4 regions of the Bacillus sp. DTU_2020_1000418_1_SI_GHA_SEK_038 genome follow, and region 2 is predicted to be linked to each of the others. Evidence: riboswitches for the same ligand, from Rfam matches in the RefSeq annotation. Region 2 holds a riboswitch; each other region holds the start of a gene.

Region 1 (7,421 bases), 380 kb from region 2:
GCAAACTAGTCTAGTAAGTAATACACGCTTTCCCTTAGCCATGCATATTTTGATATGGGAAGGGAAAGGAGTGTTTATTCATTGATTGATTTAAAGCCGATTGACATTCAGGGACACTCGTTTCTATGTGTCTCGGTGCAATTGCCAAAAACAAATCTACTTGTTGTGACAAACGATAAAGGATATATTATGTGCGGTGCTCTTGATGTGGCATTATTAAATGAGAAGCTTAAAGACCGGAAAGTCATCGCTGGAAGAGCAGTAGGCGTGAAAACGATTGATCAGCTTCTCGATGCACCACTTGAATCAGTCACTTACGAAGCTGAGGCTCTAGGAATCCATAAAGGGATGGCTGGAAGAGAAGCGCTGCTAAAAATGGTTTAGGCATGCCGGTATTAGGCTGCCTTTTTTCTGTGAAAATAATCTTTTATCTGTTAGTAGGTATAGATCATTACTTGAGTGGTCATCCTAAATTTGACAATAAGAAAGCTGAGCTACCTTGTGGAGAGGTATCTCGTATATATTATTGTGGACTTGGCTATACTAACTAGTTTGTAGCGGTTCTTTATATAGCTCTTTGTTGATTAACATAGAGTAAATCGTACGAAGCATTCGATGGCCTGTGGCTACGAGTGCTTTTTTCTTTCCTCTTCTTGCTGCAGTAGACCAATATTTTAGTGCGAACCATTTATTTCTACTTCTCGATGCAGCCCAAGCAGCTTCACATAAAGCAGATTTAATATGAGGATTCCCTTTAGTTGTACGTGTACTCTTTCTCTTTCCTGCACTCTCGTGATTTCCTGGGGATAATCCTGCCCAAGAAGCAAGGTGCTCAGATGAAGGAAACTGGCGCATATCTACCCCGATTTCTGCGATAATTACCGAAGCGGTATTTTTACTTATACCTGGTATAGACGTTAGGATAGCTACTTCCTCTTGGTAGCTTTTAAGTATCTGGTCAATTTTTTGGTCAATTTCATCGGTCAGAGACTCCAAGTATTCAATATGCTTCCAAGACTGTCTGATTAAAAAAAGTTGATGATTGTTAATCGTTCCAAATAAGGAATCGGAAATACTTTGTTTTTTGTGTTGCATCCGTCCATGAATAGAGGATTCTACTTCTTCCTCATCTATATAGCCTTTTTCTAGAAGACGTGCAAGCAACTTTCGGCCAGACACTCCAAAGACATCGGAGATGACGGAACTTAGCTTAATATTCGAACTCTCAAAAGTTTTTTGAATACGGTTCTTTTCAGAAGTGATATGTCCTATCCACTTTTTTCGAAGTCGAGTAAGATCCCGAAGCTCACGTATGTCTGAGGGTGGAATAAAACTTTTTTCTATCAAACCTACCCTTAACAACTTGGCTATCCATTCTGCATCACTTACATCGGTCTTACGACCAGGGACGTTCTTAATCCTTTGGGCGTTAGCTAAGGTGATATCAAAAAAGTCTTCCAGAATATTAAACACTGGCTTCCAATAAACACCTGTACTTTCCATCGCAAGGTGTGTAACTTGTTTTTCTTCTAGCCATTTTAAGAGACGAAATAAATCTTTTGTAAAGGTAGGGAAAGTCTCAATCTCAGTTGTTAACTCGTTATCATCGTTCCCTTTAAGTACACAAACAACAATACTTTCCGCATGAACATCTAAACCTGCACAACGTTCCAACAATACTTCCATCATAACCACCTATTCTTAAACAAGATCATAAACAGGGAACGAGTTTGACAATAAGTATTTTTCTGTCCGTAGTCACCCGATTGCAGGTGCTCACAAAGGGTTGAACTCCAAACTCATTCAAGCAGTTTTTGTTACAGGATCGAGGTCACCAAAAAAAGACACGCACTGAACCTGCTTATGTCATCTATCAGTATGGACGGGGTTTAAACATTTTCATGCCTGGGTTGGGAGTAAAATTTAATCATGTTAGTTTTTGTTGTATAAGAGCTACAGTCACGATTTTCGAAATTAGTGTCCAATTTTCTTCATTAATAATTACAAAAGAAATTTTAGGACTTATGTCAGTTGAAATTTCCCTCGATAAAAGGTTAATGTAGAAATAATAGGAAAAATGTCGCAAAAACAAGAATAATATTCTAGATAAATTCATGATTTTGCAAAATCTCAACCCAGAATGTAAATGTCATTGGCTTCATTTCTCTGCGCTGGTGATTACTCCGTACATCAAGGCTTGTTCAATGAATCCAACGACAATTTAGTTTAACATAGAAAAAATAGTACATAAATTTCCAACAAAAATATGATAGTAAATTATGCAACGAAAAGGTGTATTACATGAGACTAGTCGGGACAGCATCAGTTGACGCCGGAACAATTCTTGCAAAAGCGATATACAATGAAAAAGGTCAAATATTGCTAAATAAAGGAATTATCTTAAAAGATTCAATGATACAGCGTCTTCAAGATTTGGGAATAACTTATATTTTTATTAAAGACAGTGAAACTGAGGATATAGAGTACGAGGGCACACTTTCGGATTCCATGCGCAGGGAAGCAATACAAACGATATGCTCTACATTTCAGGAAATACAAAATGATCTTGATATAACCAATTCGTTTGTGGTAGAACAGGCTTCCAAGCGATTTTCTGAAATAATTCGGTATCTTTTAACTGAAATAAAAGAGAAATCGGAATTATTGAATTTAATAGCAGATGCATATACATACGATAATTATATTTTTACCCATTCTCTGAATGTAACACTTTATTCATTGGCAATCGGTATGGAGTTAAGACTTTCAACGAAAGAACTTGAGATACTAGGGCTTGGCGCTATTTTTCATGATATAGGCAAACTAAAAGTATCATTAGATATTTTGCTTAAGCCCGAAAAGCTGACGGATATTGAGTATGAGGCAATCAAACAGCATGCAGATGAGGGATTCCAAATTTTGAGGAAAGTGCATACGATTCCCCTCTTAGTAGCCCATTGTGCCTATCAGCATCATGAACGCCTGAATGGAACAGGCTATCCTAGAGGTTTGCTAGGACCTGACATTCATTATTTTGGAAAAATAATTGCTGTAGCAGATGTGTTTGATGCAATCACCTCTAATCGAGTTTATAGAAAAGCGATGCTCCCAAGTGAAGCACTCGAAGTTCTTTATGCTGGTTCGGGATCATTATTTGATCAAAAAGTGGTAGAAGCTTTTCGACTGGCGGTTGCTATTTATCCAGTTGGTTTGTCGGTTGTTTTAAATGATGGAAGAAAAGGAATTGTTTCAGGACAAAATACTGGCTTAGGAGACCGGCCCCATATTCGAATCATGGAGCATCATGGAGAAAAAGTAATTCCTTATGATATTGATTTAAAGCAGGAGTTAAACGTCATTATTATTAGCTGTGATACTGCTTTTAAATGATCAGCTTGAAACAGAGTTACTATTTTGATATATTTGTAGAGACATTCAAATAAACCTTATCAAGTCCGGTGAGGTAGAGGTGCCAAATTCAAGAGTAGACTGTATGAGGATGACAACGATGACTACAGTTAAAAGGGAATTTTGCCGAAGTAAAATAAATGGTGTCAACCATTATTTTGCTGGGGTTACTTTGAACAAGAGTAACACTGTCATTATGAGGGAAAAGTATTCGTAAACTGAAACAGCCTTCATATTGGGGAGCTACAGATCGTGATGGAGAAACTAATTGCTTATGATGAGTAATGGTAGACTTTTCTCTATCGTTACTCTTTTTTATTTGGCTCTATCACCTTTCATGATTCCCTCCCACAAAAAATAAGGAGGAAAAACATTGTGGAGAACACAGTTTTTTCACTGATACCCCCGCTGCTGGCTATCGTTATGGTTATTATGACTAGACGGGTATTGCTTTCATTAGGAGTGGGGATAGTATCAGCAGCTTTTATATTAGGTGAGTTTCGCATTACAAACACCTTAGCAATTATTTATGATTCTGTTAAGGGGATTTTCGTTGCAGATGGAAAGCTAAATACATGGAATGTATATATCATTATGTTCCTGCTCATTTTGGGAATGATCACAGCTTTTATTTCTATAACTGGCGGAAGCCGTGCATTTGGAGAATGGGCTATGAAACGGGTGAAAACTCGTGCAGGTGCGCAAATTGTCGGGGCAGTTTTAGGTATTATTATTTTTATTGATGATTATTTTAACGCACTGGCTGTTGGGCAAATATCCCGGCCTATTACAGATAGGCAACAAGTATCCCGGGCAAAGCTTGCCTATTTAATTGACTCAACCTCTGCCCCTGTTTGTGTCGTTTCACCAGTTTCGAGCTGGGGGGCTTATATTATTACGCTAATCGGAACTATTTTAACAGCGAATCATGTAACAGAGTACTCAGCCTTTTCGGCTTTTCTGCAAATGATTCCAATGAATCTCTATGTTTGGACCACGTTAGCAATGGTATTCATTGTAGCCTTAAGAAATTTCGAAATTGGTCCAATGAGAATTCATGAGATTCGCGCCGTGAAAGAGGGTTTAGTCTATGACCCGGATAAACCGCTTGCTGGAGAATTAAAAGATGATCTCCCAACAAGCACAAAGGGAACTGTCGGTGATTTACTATGGCCAATTATAACGTTAATATTGGGCACTGTTGGAATGATGTTTTGGACGGGGTATGAAGCTACAGAAGGGACAGCAACTATTATCAAGATTTTTGAAAACACAGATGTTTCGAAGTCCCTTATGATCGGCGGGCTTTTAGGTTTATTTGTAACTATGGCGATGTTTTTCCGCCAAGCCTTTGTTTTAAAAGGGGTAGATGGCGGCATTTTAGGCAAAGGACTTCTATCTGGCATGAAATCGATGCTGCCGGCGGTTTATATTCTATTGTTTGCCTGGACCATATCAGATTTAATCGGACGATTGGAAACAGGACTATATATGGCTAACATCGTTGAAAACTCCAACATGAATATTGCCTTATTGCCGTTTATTTTATTTATATTAGCAGGCATTATGGCATTCAGTACTGGAACATCATGGGGCTCTTTTGGTATATTGCTCCCGATTGCTGGCCATATTGCTGCAGCAACAGACATCAATCTTTTATTGCCAGCTATGGCAGCCGTTTTAGCTGGAGCTGTTTTTGGCGACCATTGTTCACCTATTTCCGATACAACAATACTCTCTTCAACTGGTGCTGGCTGCAATCACATTGATCACGTCATGACACAGCTGCCTTATGCTCTAATTAGCGCAGCTATCTCAGCTGTAGGCTATTTAATATTAGGTTTTACAGGCAGCTCTTTACTTGCTCTATTGGCAGTAGCTTTCATGCTATTAATAGTGATAATAGTTGCTGGGAAAAAACAGAAAAACCTTGCGTTGTAATTTGAATAATATTTATTTTGACCTTTCCGAATACGGGAAGGTCTTTTTTTCACTAATAAAATTTTCATGTAAGTTCCTTTTTAAACGTGAAAATACTCTTATATTAAGAAGTGTACTAGATTATTCCTAAAAAAATACTATTTCAAAAATATTGTTTTGACAGACTAATCGAAAAATAATATACTATCAATATATTAAATAAATAGTCAGAAATATTTTAATTCCTAATCTATTTGCTTAAATTAGGAAAATAGACTGACTAGTAATAGAAGGTTGCAGATAGATTATTCTATACTAATTAATCTAGCTCAAAAATACCTTTCTATGTTTTAAAATATTTGAACAAACAGAAATAGAAAAAAGGGGGAAAACTAAATGGTTTTCAAGAAAAAAATCACATCAGTCTTAATGGCTACAACATTAATGGCTGGTATCCTTGCTGGATGTAGTGGCAGTAAGGAAGCAGGTTCAGGCGGTTCTAGTTCTAAAGAGGGGGATACAATTAAAATCGGTGCTAACTTAGAACTTTCAGGTCAAGTAGCATCATATGGATCAGGAATTGCTTCTGGAGTGGAACTTGCTGTTGAAGAAATCAACGCAGCTGGCGGTGTAGATGGAAAGAAAATTGAACTTGTCAAAGTTGATAATAAATCAGATGCAGCTGAAGCAACAAATGCTGCCATTAAATTAACAAGCCAAGATAAAGTTACAGCAATCATCGGTGCTGCTACAAGTGGTAACACAGTAGCACAAGCGCAAATTGCTAACGACAATAAGACTGTTCTTATCTCACCATCTGGTACAAGCCCAACTGTAACTGTACGTGAAGATGGATCTGTAAATGAGTTCGTTTTCCGTACTGCGTTTATCGACCCATTCCAAGGAACAGTTGCAGCGAACTTTGCTCTAAACGATGCTAACGTCAAAAATGCAGCAATCTTTGCTGACAATGCTAGTGATTACGCAAAAGGTCTTGCCGCTTCATTTAAATCAACTTTTGAAGCAGCTGGCGGTACAATTGTTTCAGAAGAATCATATGTTGCTAAGGATACAGACTTCCGTTCAACATTAACTCGTATTAAAGCTTCTAATCCAGAATTCATTTTCATTCCTGGATATTATGAAGAAGTAGGTCTTATCGTTAAACAAGCTAGAGAAATGGGAATTACAGTTCCTTTAATGGGAGCAGACGGCTGGGATTCTCCTAAACTAGTTGAATTAGCTGGTGCAGATGCATTAAACAATACTTTCATTATCAACCACTATTCTGCTGAAGATCCAGATGAAACAATTCAAAAGTTTGTTAAAGCTTACGGGGATAAAAATAGCGGCAAATCACCAGATGCCTTCAACGCACTTGGTTATGACACAGTTTACCTTCTTGTAGACGCAATGAAGCGTGCTGGCACTACATCTGATTCAGAAAAAATTAAAGATGCTCTTGCTGCTACTAAAGATTTAGCTTTAATCACAGGAACAATTACAGTTGATGAGAATCACCACTTAATTAAATCTGCATCCGTTCTAGAATATGTAGATGGTAAGCAAAAATTCAAAACAAAAGTTAATCCTTAAGATTAACCACAGGAAATGGGGGGATTATCCTATCCTCCCATTTTCCATTCCTAATGGTAAAAATTTTGTCGAAAAGCAGTCATAGCGCTTAAGCTTTTTTTAAATGTCCAGCCTTAGCGCATACGCTTTTCTAAAATTGTCTAGCTTCAGCGCCTAGGGGCTCTTGGGTCTAAGCCAATCCGCGAAGAAGGTTAAACTACAACCTTCCCGATGGCTTGTCTTGTGCTTGAGGCCAGCAGGATCCGGGGCATGCAGACGTTGCCACAGGACGTGGCGCTTTTAGTCTGCGTTCCTTCAAGGATCAAGGCGCATACGCTTTTCTAATAAGGGAGTGAGTATTCATGGAATGGTTACAGCAATTAATAAACGGTATTTCACTCGGCAGTATTTATGCATTAATTGCATTAGGCTATACGATGGTTTATGGAATTATTAAATTAATAAACTTTGCACATGGCGATGTTTTTATGATCGGTGCGTTTATTGGGTTTTATGCC
Region 2 (7,421 bases):
CGAAGGAGCTCTACAACAGCTTGTGATCGCCCCTTAACACCAAGCTTTTGCATGGCATTCGAAATGTGGTTCCGAACCGTTTTTTCGCTTATAAACAATTCACCAGCGATTTCTCTCGTTGTTTTATCCTGTACTAACAGTTCGAATACTTCTCTTTCTCGTTTGGTGAGTAACGGCTTATGAGTAAATTCGTTCTCCTTCAAGTATTGTAACCCTCCTTGCCTTTCGCCAGCTATGAACCGCGGGATGGGTATATATTTAGTCACAATATCTTATGTAAGGGAGAGGACTTGAGTGACACCAATTCCTTACTGTAGAAGGTTTTATTTTAAAAAAGTTATTAATATTATTTAATAAGCTTCATAACATGATTTAGAAGCAATGTTTTCATTTCTTCTGTCCATGGATAGCCTTTCCCTGTTTTCTTTGAAATTTGGACCATCGTCCCCCTTCCAGTAAAACAGACGGAGCCATCCTCTTTTTTTCCCATATAGTGAAGATCTACTGAGGATGTACCGATTGAAGCAGCCTTCACATATACCTTAATATGTTCATCAAAAAAAACTTGCTTTAAAAAATCGCACTGCAAATCAGCTACAACGGGAATGGTTTCATTTTTCGGATTAACCCAATCCTGCATAAAACCGATGTTTTTGAAAAACTCGATTCTTGCAACTTCAAAATAGGTAAAGGGAACCGTGTTATTTAAATGACCAAACATATCTGTTTCGGAAAATCGGACCTTAACGGGATGAAAAAATTCAAAACCTTCTTCCCACGAAGGAAAATCCTTAATATAGCTAATTCTGTTCACGTAAGCTCCTCCATTCTAATCAAAATGAATACCCATTCATTTATTCTACCATTATATAACTAGCAGAATGAATTGGAAACAAAAAAACCCTCTTCAAGGAGAAGGGGGTTTTTTCGTTTATTAAACTTGATCGCTTCCGAAGAAGTTTTTGAAAGATTGTAATGTAGCTGCACGGTTTACAGCAGCGATTGATGTTGTAATTGGAATTCCTTTTGGACATGACTGCACACAGTTTTGGGAGTTCCCACAGCCTTGCATACCGCCATCTTCCATAAATGCATTTAGACGTTCTGCTTTATTCATTTCCCCTGTTGGATGGGCATTAAATAGACGTACTTGGTTAAAGACAGCAGGTCCCATAAAGTTTGATTTGCTGTTTACGTTAGGACATGCTTCTAAACATACACCACAAGTCATACATTTAGATAATTCATATGCCCATTGACGCTTTGGTTCAGGCATACGTGGTCCTGGACCAAGATCATACGTACCATCAATAGGGATCCAAGCTTTTACCTTTTTCAATGAATCGAACATACGGCTGCGGTCGACTTGCAAGTCTCTTACAACCGGGAATGTACGCATTGGCGCTAAGCGGATTGGCTGTTCTAATTGGTCAACTAGGGCCGAACAAGATTGGCGCGGCTTGCCGTTTATAATCATTGAACACGCACCGCATACTTCCTCAAGACAGTTCATATCCCATGCTACTGGTGTTGTATTGTCACCTTTCACATTAACAGGGCTGCGGCGTATTTCCATAAGTGCTGAAATAACGTTTAAATTCGGACGGTACTCCACTTCGAACTCTTCATCATAAGGTGCAGAATCTGGATTGTCTTGACGAGTTATAATAAAGCGAATTGTTTTTTTGTCACTCATCACTTACTCTCCCCTTCTCTTAATGTTTTTTTGTATAGTCACGTTCACGTGGTTTAATTAATGAAATATCAACTTCTTCATAATGGAACGCTGGTGCTGACTCTTCACCAGTAAATTTCGCCATCGTTGTCTTTAAGAATTCTTCATCATTACGTTTAGGGAATTCTGGTTTGTAATGAGCGCCTCGGCTTTCATTACGGTTATAAGCACCGATAGTAATGACACGAGATAAATGGAGCATATTTTTCAGCTGGCGAGTAAATGCAGCTCCTTGGTTACTCCATTTTGCTGTATCGTTAATATTAATGTTTTTGAATCGTTCCATTAACTCAACGATTTTTTCATCAGTTTTTAATAATTTGCTATTTTCACGAACAACTGTCACATTATCAGTCATCCACTCACCAAGCTCTTTATGAAGAACATAAGCGTTTTCTGTTCCATCTAAGGACAGGATGTCATTCCATTTTTCTTCTTCTTCTTTCACATGGCGATCAAATACAGAAGAAGAAATAGAATCAACGCTTTTCTCTAGACCGTTAATATATTTAACTGCATTTGGTCCTGCAACCATACCTCCGTAAATAGCGGAAAGCAGGGAGTTTGCACCTAAACGGTTTGCACCGTGCTGCGAATAATCACATTCTCCTGCAGCAAATAAACCAGGAATGCTCGTTTGTTGTTCGTAATCAACCCATAGTCCACCCATAGAATAGTGAACAGCTGGGAAGATCTTCATCGGAACTTTACGTGGGTCATCACCCATGAACTTCTCGTAAATTTCAATGATACCGCCAAGTTTAATATCAAGCTCATGGGAATCTTTATGAGATAAGTCAAGATACACCATGTTTTCTCCATTGATTCCTAACTTTTGATTGACACACACATCAAAAATTTCACGTGTTGCAATATCACGCGGAACTAGGTTTCCATATGCAGGATATTTCTCTTCAAGGAAATACCAAGGCTTTCCATCCTTATATGTCCACACTCGTCCACCTTCACCACGTGCAGATTCGCTCATAAGACGAAGCTTATCGTCTCCAGGGATTGCAGTTGGGTGGATTTGAATAAATTCACCATTCGCATAATAAGCTCCTTGCTGATAAACAATAGAAGCAGCCGATCCTGTATTGATCACGGAGTTCGTTGATTTACCGAAGATAATTCCAGGGCCGCCTGTAGCCATGATAACTGCATCTGCTGCAAATGTTTGAATTTCACCAGAAGTTAAGTTCTGTGCAGAAATTCCACGGCAAACTCCATCATCATCAATAACGGCACCCAAGAATTCCCAGCCTTCGTATTTCGTTACAAGTCCTACAACCTCTTGACGACGAACTTGCTCATCCAATGCATATAAAAGCTGCTGCCCTGTTGTAGCTCCAGCAAACGCAGTACGGTGATGCTGTGTTCCACCAAAGCGGCGGAAATCGAGTAAACCTTCAGGTGTACGATTAAACATAACACCCATACGATCGAATAAGTGAATAATACCAGGTGCTGCTTCACACATTGCTTTAACTGGCGGCTGGTTCGCTAAAAAGTCTCCGCCGTAAATAGAGTCATCAAAGTGAATATATGGTGAATCTCCTTCACCCTTTGTATTTACAGCTCCGTTAATACCGCCTTGGGCACAAACAGAGTGAGAACGTTTAACCGGAACTAAGGAAAACAACTCAACCGGAGTCCCTGATTCTGCAACTTTAATTGTTGCCATTAAGCCGGCTAGACCGCCGCCGACAACGATTACTTTACCTTTAGCCATAGTGACTCACTCCCTATTACTTTGTAAAACTAAAGCATAATTTTTATCCGAACATTTTCTATTATTAATTAAACAAATGCTGTAATCGCACGAATACCTACAATTGATAATAAAATAAAGATAACAATTGTAGCGTATGTAGTTATTAATTGTGAACGAGGAGAAATTGTAATTCCCCAGCTTACACAGAAAGACCATAATCCATTAGAAAAGTGGAAAATTGTTGAAATAACGCCTACAATATAAAACCAGAACATAAATGGATTCGAAAGAATATTCTCCATCATTTGGAAATTAACATCTGCACCGAATGCAGCTTGTACACGAGTTTCCCATACATGCCATGCAATGAAAATAAGTGTAATAACGCCAGACACACGTTGCAGCATGAACATCCAGTTACGGAAAAATCCATATTTGCTTACATTATTTTTTGCTGTAAAAGCAATATAAAGCCCATAGATGGCATGAAATAATAAAGGCAAGAAAATAATAAATGTTTCTAAGATAATTCTAAACGGCAGACTCTCCATAAAACCTGCTGCCTTATTAAAAGACTCCTCTCCCCCTGTTGCAAAATGATTGACTACTAGATGCTGAACTAAAAATAGCCCTACTGGTATAACACCTAGTAATGAATGCAATCTGCGACTTAAAAACTCTCGATTACCCGCCATGATTTACCCCCCTAATTTTTTGCAAGATGTATGGTGTCGTTACTTCGTATATAAGAATTTTCACCAAAACATCAATTCGAAAATGGCATATCATTTTCTTACAATTATGTGACATGTCCATTTTACTCCCAACATCTTAGAGCGTCAAGGAAACGATTACATAAAATATTTTAAATATTAAAATCATAAAAATATATTAGTATTGTATATTTTTCCCTATTAATTATGTATTAACCATTATTATTAAGTGTTAACACTTTTGGTTTAATATATCAAAAAAGCATTAATCTTCCACTGCAAAACAGTCCGCTTTTTCGTCATTCTATATCTAAATTTCTTCTCATTTGTATATAATAGAAGAATAATAGAAAGAGGGGATTTAAGCTTGAATGAAACAGCTACAGAATTAAGACCAATTGAACAAAAAAACGAGTTCATTTCTGTCTTTGGATACGAACTTATTAGAGAAGTTCTTTTACACGACATATTAGGCGATGATACGCCTGAAATATTATATTGGGCTGGAAAAAGCCTTGCACGTAAATATCCACAAGAGTCAATATCTCACATGATTGATTTCTTCAAGCAGGCTTCATGGGGAAACCTAGTCCTAAAGAAAGAATCAAAAAGTGAAATGGAATTTGAGCTTTCTAGTTCTTTCATACAGGAGCGATGCAAAAAAAATAGCCGATGCACTTTTCAGCTCGAGGCAGGGTTTATTGCTCAACAAATTGAACTTCAATCTGAAGTCATTTGCGAAGCATATGAACATCCTAATAAAAGAAAAGGAAAAGTTCAGTTTACAATAAAATGGGATAAAAAGGACAAAACCGAATTTTAACTTTAAATAATGATAAAGAGGCTGTTCATTATGACAGCCTCTACTCTATTTTATGATTCAATTGGTATACCAGATAAATGAAAAGCCTCGTGAAGGGCCTCAACAGCCTGTACCATTTTTTCTTGTCCAATAACCGTTGAAACCTTAATTTCCGATGTACTCACCATCTTTACTTCGATGTCATTGGAGGCCAGCACTTCAAACATCTCTGCTGCTACCCCTGGGTTTGAAACCATTCCTGAACCAATAATTGAAACTTTGGCAAGTCCTGTCTCTGACTCAATTCGGCTATAGTTTAATTTCATCTTACAGTTTTCTAGAACCTTTATGGCGTCATCGAGATCTTGATTTTTAATCGAGAAGGATAGATTAGTTGATTGCTCTGCCAGTGTACTTTGAATAATAATATCAACATTTATATGATTTTTTGCTAATTCAGAGAAAACTGTCGATAAGCCAATTAAAGAATTCGGCAACCCAATAACAGTGACTCTTGTGATTTCATTCTCAAATGCAATTCCGCGTACAACTAGATTTTCCTCCATATTTACTTCCTCCTCAATAATAGTGCCCGCTTCTCTTTCACTGCTTGAACGAACCTCAATTGGAATATTAAAGTTTTTTGCAAATTCTACTGCCCTAGGATGCAAAACGCCAGCTCCTAAATGGGCAAGCTCAAGCATTTCATCATAGGATACCGCCGATAATTTTCTTGCGTCTTTAACATAGCGCGGGTCTGTCGTAAACACTCCAGTCACATCTGTATAAATATCGCATTTATCCGCTTTTAAAGCCGCGGCTATTGCGACTGCCGTAGTGTCTGACCCCCCACGCCCTAATGTTGAAATGGCTCCGTCTTCCGTAATTCCTTGGAACCCCGCAACTATAACAATCCTTCCTTGGTTAAGCTCACTCTTCAACCTTGAAGTATCAATATCCAATATTCTTGCATTTCCATGTACTGACTCTGTTTTGATTCCAGCCTGCCAGCCTGTTAAGGATACAGCAGGAAAGCCCTTTTCTGATAAAGCCATTGCTAATAAAGAAATCGTCACCTGTTCACCAGTAGTTAAAAGCATGTCCATTTCTCTTTTGCTTGGAGAGGAGGAAATTTCCTTTGCCAAACCGACAAGATGATCTGTAGATTTTCCCATTGCGGATACAACCACAATAACATCATTGCCCCTATTCTTTTCCTCGATTACACGATTGGCAACGTTTCGGATCTTTTCTACATTAGCAACAGAAGTTCCACCAAATTTTTGGATGATAAGTCCCATGTTTTCCCCTCTTTCTTATTTTGCAAATTATTGAATTAGCAGCTATCCTTCAATTGCCTTTATAAATTATGCAGAAAATGCCCGATTGATTGGATTTTTGCATAAAAAAAAGCAATGAGATCCTATCTCATTGCTGTGTTTATAAACGTATAAAAAAATACGATTTTACACAGTGAGATAGCTCTCCAAGACGGTTTTGTCTTGACAATCTTACATTTATTCAATGCAAGACCAGCGAAAAAAGTTATGAGACTTTGTCCACTTCGGCAAACATTCCCTTTCAAAGCTTTTCATTGAAGCTCATTCTTCTCCAAGCTTTTACTATTGAAGTTCGCACCTCTACCTTCACTTTAATACTATAAAGTGATATTAAATTTTCAGTAATTATAGCACGTTCAATTTCTTCTCACAATACTATTCCTGTAATTTTCTTTTTAATTCTTCCGCAATATTTGCAGGAATACCGATTTTTCTAAATTCCTCAATGCTAGCCTCTTTCATCTTTTTGACGGACCCAAAGGTTTTTAGCAGCTGTTTCTTGCGCTTTTCCCCAATCCCAGGGATTTCATCAAGCACTGACTGAAAGGCGTTTTTTCCTCTTAGCTGACGATGGAAGGTTATGGCGAAACGGTGGACTTCATCTTGAATTCTTTGCAGCAAATAGAACTCCTGACTGTTACGCCCAAGAGGAATCATTTCTAACGGATTCCCGTACAAGAGCTGTGAAGTTCTATGCTTCTCATCCTTAACTAGGCCAGAAATAGGAATATCAAGATTTAATTCATTTTCCAATACATCTCTTACTGCTTCAACATGCCCTTTTCCTCCATCAATAATGAGCAAATCTGGAAGGGGCAGGTTTTCTTTTAATACTCGAGAATATCTTCTACGTACTACCTCGCGCATAGAATCATAATCATCCGGACCCTGCACGGTTTTTATTTTATATTTACGATATTCTCTTTTCTCTGGCTTGCCATCAATAAAAACAACCATGGCAGATACTGGATCTGTTCCTTGAATATTTGAGTTATCGAAGGCTTCAATTCGATGAGGGGTATAGATCCCTAGCTGGTTCCCCAAATTTTCAACCGCTTTAATGGTTCGTTCTTCATCCTTTTCAATAAGGGAGAACTTTTCTTGAAGGGCAATTTTA
Region 3 (7,421 bases), 980 kb from region 2:
GTACCTCCCCTCATTAAAACGCTTGGCAACTTGTATAATTTACCGTGAATGTTCACCGGGTACACCTCTTAATAAATATTGATACCATGGTATAATCAGAGTATATTAAATATTAAGAAATAAATAAAATATTGGTTTTTTATAATAACCGATAAATTTTTTTTATTCCTATAGAAATTTCTTATGTATCTACTCTTAAATGGAGGAGAAATTATGGATCATCTGGATTGGCATTTACTTACTACTTTATTTGAGTATAAAAATATTACGAAAACTAGTGAGGTATTAAGAAGCTCTCAACCCGCTATTACATATAGATTACAAAGAATAGAGGATGAGTTTGGGGTAAAAATTGTTTACCGCGGTCATCGAGGAGTTTCCTTTACACCACAAGGGGAATATCTAGCAGAGTACGCTGCGCAAATGCTTAAAGAGCTCAGAAAGGCTAAGGAAGAAGTCCTGAATTTTGAAAATAATATACAAGGAATTTTAAGAATTAGTGCATCCAGCATCTTTTCAAGATATAAGTTACCACCCATCCTAGGAAGGTTTAGCGAAAAATATCCATTAGTAGAGTTTCATGTGGATACTGGATGGAGTGAGGAAGTAATTAACGCTATTTTTAAGGATCAGTCACACTTAGGCATTCTTCGAGGAAATTATAATTTTTCACATGAAAAGCAATTGCTTATGGAAGAAAATTTACTTTTAGTTTCAAAGACCCCGATTGATTTAAAAAAGCTTTCAAAGTTACCACGAATTTATTACAATACAGACACCTCTTTAAAAACTTTAATTGATAATTGGTGGACCGAAAATTATGTTTCACCTCCCACAATTACGATGAGAGTAGATAATATGGAAACCTGCAAAGAAATGGTACTAAATGGTTTAGGTTATGCAATTCTTCCTAATATTTTATTAGAAGGCGATGAAAAATTATATAAAACTCCTTGTTTAACGAAAGATGGCCAACATGTTAAAAGAAAAACATGGTTAATTTACAAAAAGGAATATTCAAACAATGTTTTAGTAAAGGCCTTTTGTGATTTTTTAAAGGATTGGGATTTTAAGCTAGGAAGTTCATAAAGAGATAGATAATTAGTAAATGGATGGGGAGTTATGCCCTTTGGTTGATTTTCACACCAAGAAAAGACCTCCCCTTGGAAAACAAGAAAAGGCCTTTTATAAATCTATAACTACTCTTCTTACCTGCTTTATATATCTACTTCACTTCCCACACCCTGTTTAATAGCCTTTTCATAGGCAGCCGATGCAACAGCCAAATCAAAATAAGCAATCCCAACTGATTTAAAAAAGGTGATCTCCTCATCCGATTCCCTGCCAGAGATTCTCCCTGCTGCCAGCTCTCCAATTTCCCCATGAAGGTCTGAAAAGCTCCATTCCCCTCTGTTAGCTGGAATAATAAAGTCACCAGCCTCATCTTTTACGCCTTCGATCGTATCAGCAACAATTTTTGAACATTTTTGAAGAGTTTGCACGTCTACCTCTTGCATATGCGGGAGATACGATCCAACACCATTAATATGTGTTCCAGGCTGCAGCGCTTCCCCTGAAAAAACAGGAGTTTCTGATCTCGTGCTGCAAATAACGATTTCTGCTTTCGAAACAGCTTCATCTGCATCATCCATAATCGTAATTTCTCCTTCATACTCTGGACTAAGATCTGCTATGCGACCTGCAAATGCATGTGCTCTTTCTTTCGTTCGATTATAAAGCATGACTTTCTTAATATCACGAACCTCCAGAACAGCCTGAAGCTGCTCCTCTGCCATTCCGCCGCAACCTATCACTGCTACTGTTGATGCTGTTTCCTTCGCCAGATACTTCGTTGCGATCCCGCTAACCGCCCCCGTACGAAGCCTTGTTAAATAAGAAGCATTCATACAAGCCAGATGATCCCCATTGTCGGTGTCACTTAAAATAATAACTCCCTGCGTGGTCTTTTTCCCTACTGATGGATTGTTTGGAAAAATGGTGACTACCTTGACAGCTGTTTTTCCGATTGGCTCCATTGCACTGGGCATATAGAGGGCCGATGCATTTTTTTCGGGGAATTCTAAAACTGTCCTGTGCGGACTAAGAATTTTCCCTTCTATGTAATGCAGTAACGCCTGTTCCAAGTCCTGAATAGCATCCTTCATTGTATACATCGATCGTATTTGTTTTTCTGATAAAACTAGCAAAATCAATACCTTCTTTCTGAAAATAGGAACCATTTTCTTCGATCCCTTTTTTATTTTTCAAGCTGCTTCTGAATCCAATACCTCATTCCTCCGGCTACGCACCGTAGAAATCACTGTTTAATTGCATACTATATTACCTGTAAAATTAAGACTTAACAACATTATAGTATGACTATTTTTATATTTCAAAATATTATACTTGCGGCTAGAGTTTTTCTCCCCTTCCAAAAAAGCATATCTTCATCATTTTTCCACTCCAAAGGATATCTGGCTAAACGCTCCTTTACAGTCCTAATGATGGACATAAGGGTTTTGATTGGTCTCAGCTAATAACGCAACATAATGTTGATTGGTCTCAACAATCTCTACAACAATACTTTCCTACTAAAATAAATCTCCTAATATTTCTATTTACTTTTTAATTTTATCTTGTTATCATGATAACATGGTAACGTACTAAAGGATTATGACAAAAGGTGGTCTACTACTAATGAAACGATTTTCAGCTATTATTCTAGCAATATTAACTGTGTTTGCAATTTTAACAGGCTGTTCATCAAGTGCTGATACGAAAGACAACGAGATAATTATTGGGATTGATGATAAATTTGCTCCTATGGGCTTCCGAGATAAGGATAATAATCTTGTAGGATTTGATATCGATTATGCAAAAGCTGCAGTCGAAAAAATGGGGAAAGAAGTTAAATTCCAGCCAATTGATTGGAAGACAAAGGAATCTGAATTGAGCAGCGGACGAATTGACCTTATCTGGAATGGGTATACCATTACTGATAAGCGTAAAGAAATGGTTCTTTTCACAAAGCCTTATTTAGCGAATGCTCAGGTTATTGCAACGAAAGCAGATTCTGACATTAGCGCTTTAGCTGATTTAGATGGGAAGGTAATTGGCCTTCAAGGACTTTCCTCTGCATCTGATGCCTTAAATGCCAACCCGATTAAGGACAGCATCAAGTCTGTTTCTGAATACGCGGATAATGTCCTTGCCCTAAGTGATTTAAAGGCCGGCCGTGTGGATGCGGTTATCATTGATGAAGTCGTGATTGATTATTATATGGCCCAAGAAGAGGGTACATTTAAGGTCCTTGACGAATCATTAGCACCAGAGGAATACGGTGTAGGTGTGAAAAAAGGCAACGATGAATTATTAAAAGAACTGCAAAAAGCCCTTGATGAGTTAAGCGCAGACGGTACCGCTGCTGAAATCTCAGAAAAATGGTTCGGTGAAGACAAAGTTCTAAATTAATCGTACAAATTATAGAAGCAAACAGGGTTTCCCTCGGAAAGCCTGTTTTGTTTTTGGAGGAATTCTTTCATGATGGAATACATTCTGACAATTATTAAGCCCATGCTTGAAGGGGCTCAGATGACCATTCTTTTATTTATTATTGCCATCGTTGTGTCCATTCCATTAGGCTTTCTTTTGACTCTAGCTGTTAAAAGTTCGATCAAGCCGCTTTCATGGTTGGCACAAGGCTATATTTATGTGATGCGTGGAACCCCGCTCCTATTGCAATTATTATTTATTTGTTTCGGGCTTCCTTTAATACCTGTAATTGGGGAATATTTAGTGCTTGATCGTTTTGTAGCTGCCTGCTTGGGCTTTATCTTGAATTATGCTGCCTATTTCGCGGAAATTTTCCGTGGAGGCCTTTTGGCTATTGATAAGGGACAATATGAGGCTTCCCAGGTGCTTGGCTTAAGCAAATGGCAGACAACGACACGAATTGTCCTGCCGCAAATGTTCCGAATTGCGCTCCCTGCTGTTTCAAATGAATCGGTGACACTTGTTAAGGATACGGCATTGCTATATGCTGTCGCTGTACCGGAGCTTTTACACTTTGCCCAGACAGCTGTTAACCGCGACTTTACGATTGTGCCGTTTTTCATCGCCGGTATTATTTATTTAGGTATTACGCTTATTTTAACAGTGCTATTTAAATGGCTAGAACGGCGCTATAAATTTGAATAAGAAGGATTGATATTATGGCTATCATAGAAGTATCCAACCTAAAAAAATCATTCGGTCATTTAAATGTCCTAAAGCAAATTACATTTGATGTTCAAAAAAATGATGTTATCGCTGTCATTGGCCCATCCGGTTCTGGAAAAAGCACTATGCTTCGCAGTCTGATTCATCTTGAAAAAATTGATGATGGCAGCATTTGTATTGACGGTGATTATCTAGTGAAGAACGGCGTGTACTCCAAACCGCAGGAACTGAATCGGATTACTTCCAAAATGGGTATGGTTTTTCAGCACTTTAATCTATTTCCTCACCTAACGGTAAAAGAAAATTTAGAAATTGCTCCTAAGATGGTAAAAAAGGAAACGGCGGAATCCCTTCAGAAGCGCAGCATGGAAATTCTCGAGAAGATTGGGTTAGCTGATAAAGCAGGCGTGTATCCTGGAAACCTCTCAGGCGGACAAAAACAAAGGGTTGCTATTGCTAGAGCCTTAATGATGGAGCCTGAAATTCTTCTGTTTGATGAGCCTACGTCAGCTCTAGACCCTGAATTAACTGGTGAAGTGCTGCAAGTAATGAAAAAACTTGCTGAAGAGCAAATGACGATGATAGTCGTTACTCATGAAATGGGCTTTGCTAAAGAAGTCGCCAATCAAGTTCTGTTTATGGATAACGGAGAAATTGCGGAGTCCGGCCATCCGGATCAACTATTCTCCAACCCTCAATTTGATCGGACAAAAGCATTCTTGAATCGAGTGCTATAGTAAGCTTCTGGAAAAACATTTCTAAATATGTCTTGCAATTAAGGAAACTTTCAGTTAACATGGAATACAATTAAATAATTTCTTATTTCAAGAACTTTTTGAAGTGAGGATAGAGGCGCAAAGACCATCAGTACACAATCGGAGGATAATGAGACCCTATGATGATTGTCGAAAGGGGAATTTGCCGAAGTTTTAGGAATCTCATGTTCTTAAAGCTGGGCCTGTGTTGAATAAATACAGGACTGTCATATAGGAGAGACTATATGGAGGGCTATCGCACAAGAAACGGTGAATTTCCACACTATTGTTTCTATAGCAGCAGCGAGTCCCTCGTTGTTGCTTTTTTGCGTTTAGTTTTAAATAGGCCCTATCACCTCTACTTTTTAATAAGAAAAGCGGAAGCGCCTTGATCACCCCCGACAAGCATAAGACGATCTACACGGAAAGGTGTACTTTACCTTTCAGGGTAGATTGGCTTATGACCTCGAGGGGGTAGGCGCTGGAGCTAGACAGTTCTCAAACTCGAGAAAACTTAAACTTTCTTATCATTTTAAAAAAAGGGTGTGTGAAGTTATGAATTTTGGTCAAGTACTTACAGCAATGGTTACGCCATTTGATCATAACGGTGAGGTTGATTTTGAAGCGACAAAAAATTTAGTTAACTATTTAATCGAGAATGGGTCTGATGGGTTAGTTGTCGCAGGTACGACTGGTGAGTCGCCAACTTTAACAGAGGAAGAGAAAGTGGCTCTATTTAAGTTTGTTGTTGAGGCAGCTAACGGCAGAGTTCCTATCATAGCTGGTACAGGATCGAATAATACAAGAGCTTCCATTAGCCTGACTAGAAAGGCTGAGGAGGCTGGAGTGGATGGCATCATGCTTGTTGCTCCATACTATAACAAACCATCTCAAGAAGGCATGTATCAGCATTTTAAAGCGATTGCTGAAGCAACGTCTTTACCGATCATGCTATACAATATTCCGGGACGAAGCGTTGTGAATATGTCAGTTGAGACCATTGTAAGACTTTCAGAAATTCAAAATATCGTGGCCATTAAGGAAGCTAGCGGTGACTTAGACACTATGGCCCAAATCATCAGCGAGACGCCAGCTGACTTTACTCTATACAGCGGGGATGATGGCCTTACACTACCGGTCCTGGCTATTGGAGGAGCAGGGATTGTTTCTGTAGCTGCCCATATTATCGGGAACGAAATGCAAGACATGATTAATAGCTTTAAAAACGGTGAGCTTCAGAAAGCCGCAGCTGCCCATCGCGAGCTTCTTCCGGTTATGAATGCTTTATTTAATGCTCCAAATCCAACACCGGTAAAAGCTGCTCTTAATCTGCAAGGCATTCAGGTTGGCGGAGTCCGGCTTCCATTGGTTCCTTTAAATAATACGGAAATGACTGCATTGCAGGAAGTATTGCAAACACTTCAGCCAGTAAATGCTTGATCATTAGAAGAGCCCGCACCTTAGGTTAGGAGCGGGCTTCTGTTATTCCTTATCGGCTAACTTAACACAAACGTTATTTTTTCCGCTTTTTTTGGCCTCGTAAAGTCCGAGATCTGCATGATGGAATAGTTCTTGAAATGATCGTACTTTTCCGTCTAAGTTATCCGTAACCCCCATACTGGATGTTATGGATACACTGTTTCCTCCCATTTCAATCTTTACATTACCGATAATCCCCCTCATTTCTTCAGCCCTTTTCTTGCCACTTTCAAGTGAAGCGCCCCTTACCAATACGACAAATTCATCCCCGCCATAGCGGGCGAATAGCTCATTTTCCTTCATTGTTTTTGAACAAGCATTACTTACTTGCTTAATAACCTCATCACCAAAAAGGTGACCGTACTGATCATTAATGATTTTAAAATTATCGATGTCAAATAAGATACAGACAATATTTTCATCTTTGACAGATGCTTGTTCTAACCACTCTTTTGAGGTGGTTTCTAAATAGCTTCGATTAAAGATACCTGTTAAAAAATCGGTATTGGCTTTCCTTTTAAAATCAGACATACTATGTTTAATTTCAAGCTTTAAAGCCGTTAATGCTAATTCTTGTTTATTAATTTCGTTTAACAAGGATATATATTCCTTTTGAACACGATACCCTAACTGAACATCCTCCATCTGCTCACATAATTGGCATCGCTCTTCTTGAATTGATTTTAATAGGTATAAATCACGATAGCTTTCCACTAATTCCTTTGCAACAGTTAAAGAGTCAAATGCTTCCTTAAATATTTTTTGCTTCCTATACCAGCTGCCTTGTAAATGATAGCATTGAGACTTTTCCCTTATAAAGGATTCTAAAATGGGGTCATGGATCATTTCATTAATTAGTGCTTTGGAAGCATGAAAATGATTGAGCTCAAGATAAGCTTTTGCAATGTTTAGCTTTACTCTCAGTTCAAGAATAGGACTGGCAGGTTTGTGTAATTTAGACGCCTCTAG
Region 4 (7,421 bases), 1.8 Mb from region 2:
ATGCTGCTGAACCGTTTCTGTCAATTCCGGAAATGCATCTATCACTTGCTTAATAAACGGTTCAAAGGACTGCTTTTTCAAAAAGGGATACGAACCCTCTTCGATATTCCAGCCGATTTGTATAAATCCGCCTGCCTGGGTAAATAAGGCTAGCTGCCTTTCTCCAACCAATGTCTGTTTAATCGTTGGCTCCCATCCTGCCGGGCTTGTTATTTTGGCCCAAAGGAGGTCATAGCCATGTTTGATCGTCCGAAACGGCATTTCCGCCAATTTTCTTACTGTAGAAAACCGCCCATCCGCACCCACAACAACGGAGCTGTTAATGGTCACTTCCTGATCGTCATTTATGGCTTTTACTCCCGTAATACGGCCATTTTCATCTTTGATTAATTCAGTAACCTTCGTGCCCATCATGAGCTTGTAATTATGATATAGTTCGGATTCTCCGATCAGCACGCTTAATAAATTCCGCTGCGGGACATGGATTCCCACATGTTTATCTCCATCAGCAGGAGTAATCGTCTTAATCACTTGACCATGATGCCAATATTCGATTCGTTCCATTAGAAGAAGTCCTTCATTTTCAACCTTTTCATATAGGCCATATTTTTTTAAAATGGCTTCTCCATCCTTATTTAAATGTTCTCCTCGGAATTCTTTATCAATCCCGTCATGACGCTCGACAACAATCGTTGAAATATTATTCTTCGCCAGCAAATACCCTAATAGCGCTCCGCCAGGGCCAGCACCAACGATGCATACATCCGCTTCAAGATTCATGCTAACCCTCCATTTATCCCAAATTAAATCCCATTTCGTAATTCGTATATTTTAAAATAATGATCCTAAATTTCAGTTTTATAAGTTAGTTACTTTATGTAAGTAATTATATTTTTCAAAGGCACTTGTGTCAAGTGAATTTATGATGTAAGGTAATTATAATGATTATCGCAATATGTTATTATATAAATACAGGGGTGATGGACGATGAATAAATCTCTTGTTTGTCCTCGATTCGAGAATGCCATGAGTATCTTGAGTCAACGCTGGACTGGCCTCGTGATTTACCAGCTTCTAACAGGGACAAAACGTTTCTGTGCGTTAGAATCCTCAATTGGCATAAGCGGAAGAGTCCTTTCAGAACGACTGAAGGATCTTGAAAACCAAGGAATCGTCAAACGTGAAGTCTACCCGGAAACACCAGTGCGAATCGAGTATTCCTTAACTGAAAAAGGTCTAGCCTTGGAGCCAATTATGAAGGAAATAGAAAAATGGTCACAAACGTGGTTAGATGCAGAATCTGACGAATAAAAGCCGATTGTCCACGCTGACAACCGGCTTTCTGTTTTGTAGAAATACTCTCTCAAAGCATGACTTCTCTTTCTCATATCATTCAGCCAGTATAAAATGACACCGAAAATAGGCGTTCATAAAGTTAATTGGATACTTTATGAACGCCTTTCTTGTATTAAGCGTGGACCGTTGGAACCCTACTTGTTCCAATATCTGTACACTAGGTTTATTTTAATGTACGTTTCAAGAATTCTCTCGTACGTTCTTGCGTTGGGTGATTAAAGATTTGCTCTGGCGTTCCCTCCTCGGCAATAACCCCTTTATCCATAAATACGATACGATCTGAAACTTCCCGGGCAAACTCCATTTCATGCGTAACAATCAACATGGTAAGACCTGTTTCAGCGAGCTCCTTCATGACTTTAAGAACCTCTCCAACCATCTCCGGATCAAGGGCTGAAGTCGGTTCATCAAATAACATAACATCCGGCTCCATAGAAAGTGCTCGTGCAATGGCTACCCGCTGTTTTTGCCCTCCAGATAACTGCTTAGACTTTGCATTTACATATTGGTCCATGCCAACGACCTTTAAATATTTCATAGCAATTTTTTCCGCTTCTTCTTTTGAGCGCTTTAATACCTTCACCTGGCCGACAACACAATTGCTGAGAACAGTGTGATTATTAAAAAGATTAAATTGCTGAAAAACCATTCCAAGCTTTGTGCGGTAAGCATGAATATCATGTTTATCGTCTAAAATATTTTCACCATGATAAATAATTTGACCGCCGCTTGGCTTTTCTAAAAGATTTATACAACGAAGAAGAGTCGATTTACCGGAACCGGATGAACCAATAATACAAACAACTTCCCCTTTATTTACGGAAAAATCGATATCTTTTAATACTTCATGTGATCCAAAGGATTTGCTTAAATGCTGTACTTCAATTACTTTTTCCAAAAGTGCTCCTCCTTCGTTTTTGTCTAGCTTTAGCGCCTAGCCCCGACGTACAGGACGTACTAGTGTTGACAATGCGACAGGACAAGGAATGCATCGTCAGTGATACATCGCACGACCAAAAGCGTAGCTTTTGGTAGGACATCGCGCTTTTCTGATTACTAAGCTTTTGATTCAGTCATGCTGTAATTTTCCGGTCCATCTAATTTTCTTTCCCAGTAGCGCAGAATGAGTGTTACCGTAAAAGTCATGACGAAATACAGAACACACGCAACAAAGAATGGTTCAAAGTATTTGAAGCTGATTCCAGCCACTGTTTTTGTTTGGAAATACAGTTCTGTTACGCCAATGACGTTCAGTACGGATGTATCTTTAATATTAATTATAAATTGATTACCAGTTGCCGGTAAAATATTGCGAATGACTTGCGGCAATACGACATTGAGCATCGTTTGCACATGATTCATCCCAACCGCTTGAGCAGCTTCAAACTGTCCTCGATCGATTGAAATAACACCACCTCGAACAATTTCGGCCATATATGCCCCCGTATTAATCGATACGATCACGATTGCTGCAACTGTTACATTCATATCTATGCCAAATGCTAATGCAGAACCATAAAAAATAACCATGGCCTGTACAATCATCGGTGTTCCTCGGAAAAATTCTATATAAATAGAAAGAATGGCATTTACTGCTTTTAAAAATATTCGTTTGAATTTATTTTCAGGCACAGGAATTGTTCGTATGACTCCTGCCAATAACCCTATAATTCCTCCAATGACTGTACCAATTATGGAAACAAAGAGTGTCATCCCTGCTCCACGAAGGAACATCGGCCAGTTGTTTGAAATCATTGTTAAAATCCACTCTAAGCTCATACTTTCCCCCCTAATAGAAATGCGGAAGCTAGACAAAATCTAAATACCGGCTGCAATGGGATGCAGCCGGTATTCACTTCTACATTATTCTGCTGCTGGTTGATTTTTGACCGCAGTATCCATAATATTTTGGCGCTCTTCTTCAGAGATGCCTGCTAAAATTTCATTGATTTTCTCTGTTAAGTCACTGCCTTTAACTAGTCCAACTGCTACCGCTGTATCTGCCTCATCTGCTTCAAATCCATCTTCAAATTCTACCATTGCAAAGTTAGCATTAGCCGAAGAAGCACTGATTCCTTCAGGACGTTCTGAAACATATCCATCAATTATTCCTGATTCTAAAGCTACACGCATCGCAGGGAAATTATCCATAGCCGGCTTTTTCTGTACGCCTTCAATTTGGTCGATTACAGCGTAGTGAGATGTATTTAACTGACCAGTAATTTTGGCACCCTTAAAGTCTTGAATAGAAGTTGCCCCTTCAAAAGGACCACCCTTTTTAACAACCATTACAAAATGTGATGTATAATAGTTTTCTGAGAAATCAATTGTCTGTTTACGTTCTTCTGTCGGTGACATACCTGCAATAATGGCATCTAATTTGCCTGATTGTAAGGCTGGAACAAGGCCGTCCCATTCTGTTTTCACAATGACTAGTTCTTTTCCTAAGCCTTCAGCAATCTTTTTTGCAATTTCCACATCGTATCCGCCTGCATACTCTGCATTGCCATCGATTTTCACACCGCCATTGGAATCATCTATTTGTGTCCAGTTGAATGGTGCATATCCTGCTTCCATACCGACCTTAAAAGTTCCCTTAGAATCATCGCCTGCGCTGCCTGAGTCTTTTGCTTTTTCAGTATCACCGCTTGTACCACATCCTGCTAAAAGCAAAATCATAGATAAAGACATTACTAAAAATAATGATAATTTTTTCCTCATGATCATACTCCCCTTTTGCTATAATAGTTTAGTATATTTTTCCATTTAACTAGGTATGACTGCCACCTCTTAATAATGGCAATATTCCATTTATTTTGGTAATTCACAAAATAAAAAGAGACCTGGGATAAACTCAGGTCTCGTTACATTCGTTGCCCTTAAGTCCTCTTCTTTTCCCTAAATGAGATAGCACCCCTCAATAAACCGGGAAGTTTATTGAGACAGTCCTGCAGCTCTTAACTGCAGACCCAGCCGGTAATACTGAGAATATTACAAGCTTCGGCGAAATTTCCTTCTCTCTAGCATCATTGCTTCTCAAGCTCCACTAAAGACTATTAAATATCGCGCCTCTACCTCACTAGTAAAAGTGAGGCCTTATTAAATTGTTACATGTAGTCTACAATATACGATAAAATATGTCAAGTTACCTAGATTCATATGGAAGGAAACACCTATCCTTTATCATACAATCTTAAATCTCATAATAATCCTGGGAGTGATAGGCTCTAAATCCGCATGATTCATATAATCGTAACGCATGAGCGTTTTTCGCTTCCACCTCTAGGAAAATAGGAAAACCTGCCTTATGTTCCTTTAGGACAATATTTGTTAAGGCCTTCCGCCCAATTCCTTTTCCTTGAAACTCGGGAAGTACGGCAAAACCATAAATCCAAGCTTCACCACCAAGGTGAGAAACTCGAATTTTCCCTACCGCCTTTCCACTAGACAAAATTATATAATATTGGTCATCAACATATCTTTGAGTATTGTAGGCTCTCGCTTCCTCTTCTTCAAATCCAAAGCATTGAACCTCCAATTGAACTTCTAGTTCAAAATCGTCTGGAGTTGATAGTCTAAGAGTCACATCCTCGGATTTGTCCATCTCTGTTTCTTCCCACTTCATTTGATATTCCGAAAAAGAATACTTACATGGGATCCTTTCTAGAAAATCTTTTGCTGATTTTGAATTAGAAGGGGCATTTAAAAGAACCTTCCTATAGCCTTTTTCTTTTACTTCGTGAAGGGCTTCATGAAAAAGCCCAGTAAAGATTCCTTTTCGGCGGAAATCTGGATGAACCATTCCACATATTTCAACCTTATTTCCAAAGCCATATAGACCGATAAAACCTACTAATTTTTCATCCTCGTAATAGAAAAAATCCTCTCTATCTTTTCCTGTCCGAGTTTTCAGCATATCCCAATTGAGCTTAAGGTCAAATGTTTCTGAAGCCTCACATGCTTGCTGAAGTTCTTTAATGTCTATTAATTGTTCGCTAGTTAACAAACGGGTTCCTCCCAAAATAAATTCATGATTAAGCAATCTCAACTCAGTATGTAAATGTCGTTGGCTTCATTTCTCTGCGCTGGTGATTACTCCGTACATCAAGGACAAGTTCTGCTGAATCCAACGACAATTTAGTTATTATATAGAAAAGTAAGTGTCTCTTATAGCCATATTACATTTACTTTGAAACATGAACTGTAAAATCTGCAAGTAATCTCGCACCAAATCCTGTTGCGGTTTTCGGATAATAACCGTTTTCTTCACTTTCCATTACCCCCGCCATATCCACATGAAGCCATTTGCATGATTGGGGTACAAAACGGCGGAGAAATAAACCTGCCGTAATTGATCCCGCTTCTCCTTTAGAGCTAATATTGCTGAAATCTGCATAATTACTTCTTAAGTAACTATCATATTCATCCACTAATGGCATTGGCCAAACAAAGTCGCCATTTTCCTTGCCCAGCATCCTTATTTCGTTAGAAAGCTGCTCATCGCCAAAGACTCCGGCTAATTTAGTTCCAAGTGCATTCACAATCGCCCCTGTCAAAGTGGCAATATTAACAACATGGTCAGCTCCCCATTCACCTGCACGAATAAGGCCGTCAGCTAGGATGAGGCGTCCTTCTGCATCCGTGTTCCCAACCTGGACGGTATGACCGTTTTTATAACGGATAATTTCCCCTGGAAGCACTGACGTATTATCTGGTGAGTTTTCAACGATTGGAATCAATGCCACCACATTGACCTTTGCATTTGATGCAGCCAATAACTTCATGGCTCCTGCAACAGCAGCCGCCCCTCCCATGTCCATTCTCATATCGCTTAAATCTCTGCCACTCTTCAGGCTTATTCCCCCTGTATCAAACGTAACTCCCTTTCCAACAAGAGCTACAAGCGGCTTTGACTCATCTCCCTTATAAACAAGCTCAACAAAGGATGGCATGTATTTACTTCCGCGTCCAACGGTTAAAACGCCGTTCATTTCCATTTCCTCGAGTTTTTCTTTATCGAATACATTCACCTGAACATTTGTTTCGGAAAACTCATCCTGTAAGATCAAAGGAAATGTTTCTGGGTTCAAAACATTAGGAACCTCATTCATCAGATCACGGGAAAAATTTGTTGCAGCCGCACGAATTTTTCCCGTTTCAATAAATGGCTGAAATTCCGCTCCTCCTCCTACTATTAATTCAGTATGAGTAAGGTCTTCCTTAGACTTGTAAATAACAAATTTATATGCGCCTAAATGCCAGCCTTCCACAAAGGCAGTGACTAACTCATCTGGCTGCAGGCTTGGCAATGCCTCTTTCATTGGATCTGCATGAATAACTGCCTTTAATACTTGGCGGCTGCCTAATTCACGTGCAATAGCTCCTGCTACCATCCGGATTTTTTCAAGAGACTGCTTCTCTCGCTCAATTTCTTTTATAACAACTGTCAACTCTTTCCCAAGAAACAAGGCTGTGAAAGCTGCCTTGCTATTTTCAACATATTGTTTAATGTGATTATTTTCTTGAATGCGCGCATCATTGGAAAATAAAATGCTAGCTTGTAATGACATGGTTAGTTTCTCCCCTTTTCTTAAATCTCCTTACTTTATTTCGTTATTCGAAAGGAAAATTCCTTTGTTCTATTAATCTCTTTTTCAAAGATTCTATGAAAAAGATTCCGTATGATTCTTAACTCCTTTAACTCCTCTTAACTCCGGATGCACTTGTCGAATAACAGAAGGTCTCGCAAGAAAAAGTACAACTCCAATTAGTAAAGCCGAAGACAAAAACAATATCCATTGTGCCGGAAAAATATCATACATAAATCCGTAGATGACCATTCCTAATGGCATAAGTGCCATGGCCATTGTTTCAAGAATGGAAAAAACCCGCCCCTTAAAATCATCATCAATCAATTTTTGCATCATCACCTGCAATGGTGTATTGACGATTATGACTAATAAGCCAAAACCAAACATAATGAACATATAATAAGCAAATACGATGTTATAGGATAAAGAAACTAGCAACGGAAATCCTACTCCCGCCATCGTGATTCCCATCCC

The links. Region 2 has a riboswitch for lysine ahead of RRV45_RS16620 (aspartate kinase). Riboswitches for the same ligand answer to the same signal wherever they lie in the genome.
Region 1: linked by a shared signal. The riboswitch ahead of RRV45_RS18485 (Na+/H+ antiporter NhaC family protein) and the one ahead of RRV45_RS16620 (aspartate kinase) in region 2 are both predicted to bind lysine.
Region 3: linked by a shared signal. The riboswitch ahead of dapA (4-hydroxy-tetrahydrodipicolinate synthase) and the one ahead of RRV45_RS16620 (aspartate kinase) in region 2 are both predicted to bind lysine.
Region 4: linked by a shared signal. The riboswitch ahead of RRV45_RS03490 (transporter substrate-binding domain-containing protein) and the one ahead of RRV45_RS16620 (aspartate kinase) in region 2 are both predicted to bind lysine.

The regions. Positions count from the first base shown of each region.
Region 1 is NZ_CP135435.1:3,693,077-3,700,497, reverse strand. Features, by position in the region: gene RRV45_RS18500 (YunC family protein) at 82-384, shown strand; gene RRV45_RS18495 (IS110 family RNA-guided transposase) at 544-1,686, opposite strand; gene RRV45_RS18490 (HD-GYP domain-containing protein) at 2,302-3,390, shown strand; lysine riboswitch at 3,457-3,662, shown strand; gene RRV45_RS18485 (Na+/H+ antiporter NhaC family protein) at 3,784-5,349, shown strand; gene RRV45_RS18480 (ABC transporter substrate-binding protein) at 5,725-6,924, shown strand; gene RRV45_RS18475 (branched-chain amino acid ABC transporter permease) at 7,266-7,421, shown strand, end outside.
Region 2 is NZ_CP135435.1:3,310,870-3,318,290, forward strand. Features, by position in the region: gene RRV45_RS16590 (helix-turn-helix domain-containing protein) at 1-203, opposite strand, end outside; gene RRV45_RS16595 (acyl-CoA thioesterase) at 347-814, opposite strand; gene sdhB (succinate dehydrogenase iron-sulfur subunit) at 935-1,696, opposite strand; gene sdhA (succinate dehydrogenase flavoprotein subunit) at 1,716-3,467, opposite strand; gene RRV45_RS16610 (succinate dehydrogenase cytochrome b558 subunit) at 3,536-4,144, opposite strand; gene RRV45_RS16615 (YslB family protein) at 4,530-4,985, shown strand; gene RRV45_RS16620 (aspartate kinase) at 5,036-6,265, opposite strand; lysine riboswitch at 6,436-6,615, opposite strand; gene uvrC (excinuclease ABC subunit UvrC) at 6,680-7,421, opposite strand, start outside.
Region 3 is NZ_CP135435.1:4,295,068-4,302,488, forward strand. Features, by position in the region: gene RRV45_RS21240 (2-methylaconitate cis-trans isomerase PrpF family protein) at 1-56, opposite strand, end outside; gene RRV45_RS21245 (LysR family transcriptional regulator) at 214-1,089, shown strand; gene RRV45_RS21250 (ornithine cyclodeaminase family protein) at 1,218-2,207, opposite strand; gene RRV45_RS21255 (amino acid ABC transporter substrate-binding protein) at 2,698-3,471, shown strand; gene RRV45_RS21260 (amino acid ABC transporter permease) at 3,541-4,197, shown strand; gene RRV45_RS21265 (amino acid ABC transporter ATP-binding protein) at 4,212-4,955, shown strand; lysine riboswitch at 5,058-5,237, shown strand; gene dapA (4-hydroxy-tetrahydrodipicolinate synthase) at 5,529-6,413, shown strand; gene RRV45_RS21275 (tetratricopeptide repeat-containing diguanylate cyclase) at 6,456-7,421, opposite strand, start outside.
Region 4 is NZ_CP135435.1:676,538-683,958, reverse strand. Features, by position in the region: gene RRV45_RS03510 (FAD-dependent monooxygenase) at 1-780, opposite strand, end outside; gene RRV45_RS03505 (winged helix-turn-helix transcriptional regulator) at 988-1,311, shown strand; gene RRV45_RS03500 (amino acid ABC transporter ATP-binding protein) at 1,520-2,254, opposite strand; gene RRV45_RS03495 (amino acid ABC transporter permease) at 2,413-3,135, opposite strand; gene RRV45_RS03490 (transporter substrate-binding domain-containing protein) at 3,220-4,077, opposite strand; lysine riboswitch at 4,257-4,438, opposite strand; gene RRV45_RS03485 (GNAT family N-acetyltransferase) at 4,550-5,362, opposite strand; gene RRV45_RS03480 (leucyl aminopeptidase family protein) at 5,541-6,926, opposite strand; gene RRV45_RS03475 (MFS transporter) at 7,020-7,421, opposite strand, start outside.